2 regions of the Chryseobacterium phocaeense genome follow, and region 2 is predicted to be linked to the other one. Evidence: riboswitches for the same ligand, from Rfam matches in the RefSeq annotation. Region 2 holds a riboswitch; the other holds the start of a gene.

Region 1 (3,175 bases), 1.4 Mb from region 2:
TTGTGACCAGATCCACAGCGAGAGTCTTTGTAACCGGTTTTAATCCTGCCGTATTGATTTCGTCCCATGTAGACTGCTCAAGGGTTTTTCCGTTGATTTTCATTCCGTCTACGGCCGTTAAATCCGTTCCTGATACATCGGATGCTCCTGAGAGATTAATTCTATACACTTTTTTAAGTCCTCCGGAAGAACCGAAGTTTCCGTCTCTTTCGATCACCAGAAATTCAGTATTGCTGATTGGGGTAATATCACACACAGAATCTGAAGCTCCCCCGTCCTGTTTATATAAGTATTGCTTTGTCTGTCCGGTAGCCAGATCGAAAGTAACGATTCTCGTTAAAGTTGTATTCGTTGCCAGCGCTTTTGTAGGCACATACATTGTCGACTGCATCGTTCCTACAAGCATTTTCCCGTCTGGTGTCATGCACATGCCTTCCATTCCGCGGTTGGGTCTTCTTTTGGAAAAAACAGCGGGTAATTTTCTTGCTCCTGTGTTTACGCCGATCGGGCTGATTCTTTCCAGCTCCACTCCCTCCGCACTGTAATGAACAATATGTGGCCCATACTCATCCGAAACCCAAAATGTTCCGTCTGTGGCAGCTACAATACTTTCGCTGTCTAATCCATAATTATCTGTTCCTAAAACATTTCCTGACGAGTCGTAGGCTATTTCTCCCGTACTTCCCATTCCCGCCGGGTTTGGAAGTCCTGTGATAAGCTGCCCTGAAGGATTTTTAAGTTTAATATATTTAATGACCTCAATATTTCCTTCCGCATTGATTTTGAAATGCATAATGGTTGGGGTAAAGCCCGGGGCAAGGATTTTTATTCCATTCTGGTACGCTACATTGGGACCGCGGTCGGTAATGACATAAAATTCCCCTTTCCTGCTAGTGTGTGCAGCAGCTCCGGAACCGAATCCACCGTTGATTACATTGACACCATTCAGGGTCATTAATGTGGAAAAAGGAAACTCCTGGGGAAGTTTTGCATAGTTGATATCCTGGTTCTGGTTATCTACTTGATCGTTGTCGTTACATGACATGATAGCTGTGAATGCTATAGCTGACAGCAGCAGTTTTTTCATAGTTACTTTTATGCCGCGAAAATATAGCTTGATTATAAACTGATCTTAAATTTAATGATAAATGTATTTTAACAATAAAACCTTCAGACAACAAGCTTGTTTAAGTTTTTTGTTGGAAAACCGCAATGGTCGCAAGGTTTTTATTATGAATCCGCTTTAAGGCGCAAGAAAATCGAAGATTTTCAGTAAGAGTTTGATGAACTTACCTCGTCGCCTGGCTGTTTGCAATGACAATGAAATTTATTGGAATTAATCCGTATATCTTCAAGCTTCATCCTGATTCTTTATTAAATCTAAAAACCAAGGAATTAAATTAATCCTTATCGTAAATATAATAAAGAAATAACATCATAATTCACAAAACACATTCAAAAATTTATCTAATATCTTTGCACCCGTTAAGGCTGAACATCTGTTCATTAAAAGGGAATCAAGTGAGAAGAAATTCAATGCTTGAGCTGTACCCGCAACTGTAAGCTGTTTACACTTTCTGTACCTATTGCCACTGGATAACATCCGGGAAGGCGTACCTGAAGAAGCAAGCCAGGAGACCTGCCTTAATGACATTCACTTCATGAGAAGAAGGAGCTGAAAAGCATCATCTTATCTTTTGAAGGAAAGTTTCGGGAATAAAACTTTATTTTAATTATATTATGAAAAAGATCTATCTTTTTTTCCTGCTGCTATGTCTGCAGCTATTCTCTGCCCAGTTTACAGAGAATGACATTAAATTCTGGGTAGGAACCGGCTCTAAAAAAGCGTTCTTCATCGCTGATTTTAATGACAGTGACCATCCCACTTCGTATGCATGGGGCTATCGTTATGATGCGGATAACCTTACCATGGAAGACCTCATCAATGCTATTGATGCAGCAGAACCGAAAATGGAAGCGGAAGTTCCCTCAGGATTTCTTTACAGCCTGAATTACAACCACCACACACCCAGTCTGGATGATTACTGGTCTACCTGGTCCGGACCAACAGCTGAAAATATGCAGCTGAACAATGGCGTTAATAATGATCCGCTGGTAGATGGCAAATGGTACGGAATTTCTTACGGTTACGGATTTACACCTACTACACCGGCACTTTCCCATCCTTCGGCTCCTGTAGCCGCATACCATTCTGCATGGTACAGTTCTTCTCAAATCACCAACTGGATTGGTACCGGAAGCAATACAAGTCTTGTGGTTATCGATTTCGGGACTAATAACGCTGCAGGGGAAGCTCATTCTTTTGTTTTTGGAATTAAATACAACGGAAACTTAACGGCGGAACAGGCTCTTCAGCTGATCCAGACTCAGGTTTCTTACTTTAATTTTACATCAAATAACAACCAGATCAGTACGCTGTCTCTGAATAATTTTACCGGAACAGCTTCCGGAAGCAATACCTGGAAACTATTCAAAGGAAAAGACCTTTCAAGCTGGAGAGGGCAAACCGATTTGTCTCAGATTCAACTTAGTAATAATGACTGGCTGGGTCTTGGGTTTGGACAGAGGATACCATTTACACCGAAAGAGGCTTCAAGTACGGTCTTAGGGGTTTCTGAAATCAGTAAAAAGGAATTCAGAATTTATCCTAATCCTGCGAGTGATTTTATCCGGATCGAAACTGCTGAAAAAATTAAGGAAGTGAATATTTATGCTACTTCAGGACAAAAAATATTAACAGGAACCAATGCAAAGATGAATATTCAAGTCTTGAAAGACGGGGTTTATTTAGTAGAAATTAAAACATCAAAGGCAACTACGGTCCATAAAGTTATTAAGAAATAGAAAACCACCCCGTCAAAAATTCTTCGAATTTTCGCCACCCCTCCAAGGGATGGGAATTTTGATCCGACGAATTTTTGTCATATGAAAATATTTGATTTTCATAGAACTAAGTGTTCTTCTATTTTCAAAATTTTCAACTTCAAAATAACTAAAGTGTTAAAAACCTTTTGCCTCTTTTGTGGTTAAATAAAACTAAAAAAACGCACCGAAACCGGTGCGTTTTTCAATATTCTCAAAGGAAATTATTTTTTCTCTGTAGATCTCTGTAAAACTTCGTCTACCATTCCGTAGCCTTTCGCTTCTTCAGAAG
Region 2 (3,175 bases):
TCATTAAATTCGGAATAGCACATATGGGTATGGATCTGGGTTGCATCTTCCACTCCACTGGATGAAATCCTGAAGGCTTCTACGGCCCATTTCAGGTAATTCTGCCATTCGGATTTTCTTAAAGGAAGCCCTTCCCGGATAGCCGGTTCATCAATCTGGATAATTCTGATGCCTGCTCTTTCAAGATCCACCACCTCGTCACGGATGGCCAAAGCAATCTGTTTACACGTTTCCGAACGCGGCTGATCATCACGTACGAAAGACCATTGTAAAATCGTTACCGGGCCGGTTAGCATTCCTTTTACCCACTTTTCCGTCTGTGACTGTGCGTATTGAGACCAGTATACCGTCATTGGGTCAGGACGGGAAACGTCTCCAAAAATAACCGGAGGTTTTACGCAGCGGCTTCCATAACTTTGAACCCAGCCGTTTTTCGTGAATACAAATCCTTTCAGCTGCTCTCCGAAATATTCAACCATATCATTACGTTCAAATTCTCCGTGAACCAGTACATCAATTCCTATTTCTTCCTGCCAGCGGATCGTTCTTTGGGTTTCTTCTTTTAGTAAAGTATGATACTGTTCTGCAGTCAATTCTCCTTTTTTAAATTTTGCCCTCCAGCTTCTCACTTCTGCCGTCTGCGGGAATGAGCCAATGGTGGTGGTTGGGAACAATGGAAGCTGTAATACGTTCTGCTGTTCCTCTTTCCTTATTTTGAAGGAGCTGTTTCTGCGGGAATCTGCTTCTGTCACGGCATCAGTCCTTTGTTTTACTGCATCATTATGAATCAGTGAAGATGTTTTTCTGCTTGCCACTGCCTTTTTATTGTCTTCAAAAGCGGTAAGAATAGTTTCGTCCGGAGTTCCGGCTGCCAGTTCTTTAAGCGTCACTATTTCCTTTACTTTCTGTTTGGCGAAGGCCAGCCAGTTTTTAATTTCAGGATTCAGATCCGTTTCAAAATCCAGATCGCAAGGTGAATGCAGTAATGAAGACGATGGAGCAATAAAGATCCTTTCAGCACCTAATTTTTCTATTGCTTTTTCAATAAATGTCAGGGATTTTTCAAAATCATTTTTCCAGATATTCCTTCCGTCTACCACGCCTAATGACAGACCTACATTTTCAGGAACTGCCTGAAGCACCTCATCCAGCTGTTCCGGATCTCTTACCAGATCAATATGCAGAACATCTACCGGAAGGGAAAGAGCAAGTGACCGGTTATCCTTTAATCCATCAAAATAGGTGGCCAGAATGAATTTCAGCTTTGGAAACTGCTTTCTGATCTTCTCATATACCCACTGGTATTTTTCTTTTGCTTTCTCAGTCAGGTCCAATGCTAAAAACGGTTCATCAAACTGGATCCATTCCGCTCCCTGCTCCTGAAGTCTGGATAAAATCTCAATATATACCGGAAGCAGATTTTCAGCAAGATCCAGCTTATCAAATCCCTCTTCTTTTTCTTTTCCTAAAAGCAGATAAGAAACAAGGCCGATAATTACCGGTTTTGCATTAATTCCGGCCTGTTTTGCTCCGGAAAATTCATTGAATATTTTATTTGAATTCAGCTTAAACTGCTGATTTTTATAAAATTCAGGGACGATATAATGGTAATTGGTATCAAACCATTTCGTCATTTCCATCGCGGTGATATCCAACCCTTCCTTTTGATATCCTCTGGCCATGGCAAAATAAAGATCCAGCTCAGAGCTGTTATTTCTAAGAGCCACTTCATGATAACGCGCCGGAATGGCACCTACGATTAAGCTCATGTCCAGAACCTGATCGTAATACGAGAAATCATTGCAGGGAATGAGGTCTATTCCTGCTTCTTTCTGAATATTCCAGTTTTGGCTGCAGATATTTCTTCCTGCTGTAAGAAGTTCTTCCAAAACAATTTTACCTGACCAATACTGCTCGCAGGCTTTTTTGAGTTCTCTTTTGCTACCAATACGCGGATAGCCCAGAATGTGAGTTTGCATGTTTTTCACTTTTAATTAAACTTAATTGAAAAGCCCTTGAAATGCTTCGTAATGCCTGAACGGGTAGAAAATCTGGAAAAATAATGACCAACCTGAACGCCATCCGGTTACGAAAAGCGTACAGATACATATCATCTTGATGATCCAAAGCTTCATCCCGCGAAAGCATTGTCAATTCAGTAAAGGCAGGTCTCCTGACTTGTAACGGTTTCTGCCATCCTTCCCGCTTTCGGCAGTGGATCCACAAGGACAAAAACCTTTGGTGTGTTACTTACAGTTGCGCGACAGCTCGTGATTCTCACACGATTCCCTATTAATCTACCTTAAGTAAAACCTTTCCTGTTTGATGAAGTATATAAAGAACTGTATTTTATTACAAACCTGCATTTATTGCAGATTTTAATTTTGAGTAAAATTAATCATACAGAATATATAAATAATCAATGCTTATTAATTAAGCAAATTAATCCGCAATTAAAAATAAAAACCAAATTTTATTCTTTAAATTAGCATAATTCAAAAGTATTAAAGAATATTATTCTATGGACCATCTTGACGATAAGGATATTCAGCTGCTCAGGCTGCTTCAGAAAAACGCCAAACTGACTGTTAAAGAACTGGCTAAAGAAATCAATCTCTCCCCTTCGCCCGCTTTTGAAAGGATAAAAAGGCTGGAACAGGATGGATATGTCAAAAGATATTCCGCCGTTCTGGACGCTGAAAAACTGAACCGCGGGTTTACTGTTTTCTGCCAGATCAAATTAAAGATCCATGACCGGTCCGTAGGTTACGATTTTGTAAAGGAAATCCTGGAAATAGAAGAAGTGGCCGAATGCTACAATATCTCAGGAGATTTTGATTTCCTGCTTAAAGTTCAGGTCCGGGATATGAAGCATTATCAGGATTTTGTCTTTAATAAACTGGGGTCCGTAGATTCCATCGGGAGTACACACAGTACATTTGTGATGGCTGAGGTAAAAAACAACCATGGACTGACCATCTAAGAGATCCGGCTGATCTTTTCACTTCTATTCTTTCTGATTATTTTCAAAACAATGGTTCTATCCGCATGTTTTTATTTTTTACGAAACCTCATCGTTCGTAATTTAAAATAATTCTAAATTAAGCAACAATAAAACACGCTTGAACTCTTTTATCCAAGGGACTTTTCAACAAAAAACAAATAAAAATTACGT

The links. Region 2 has a riboswitch for cobalamin ahead of metE (5-methyltetrahydropteroyltriglutamate--homocysteine S-methyltransferase). Riboswitches for the same ligand answer to the same signal wherever they lie in the genome.
Region 1: another riboswitch for cobalamin. It lies ahead of B7E04_RS10005 (T9SS type A sorting domain-containing protein); the one in region 2 lies ahead of metE (5-methyltetrahydropteroyltriglutamate--homocysteine S-methyltransferase).

Annotation. Positions count from the first base shown of each region.
Region 1 covers NZ_LT827015.1:713,999-717,173, reverse strand. The annotation lists gene B7E04_RS10010 (esterase-like activity of phytase family protein) at 1-1,087, opposite strand, end outside; cobalamin riboswitch at 1,472-1,661, shown strand; gene B7E04_RS10005 (T9SS type A sorting domain-containing protein) at 1,741-2,865, shown strand; gene clpP (ATP-dependent Clp endopeptidase proteolytic subunit ClpP) at 3,108-3,175, opposite strand, start outside.
Region 2 covers NZ_LT827015.1:2,066,747-2,069,921, forward strand. The annotation lists gene metE (5-methyltetrahydropteroyltriglutamate--homocysteine S-methyltransferase) at 1-1,979, opposite strand, end outside; cobalamin riboswitch at 2,147-2,332, opposite strand; gene B7E04_RS16195 (Lrp/AsnC family transcriptional regulator) at 2,522-2,983, shown strand.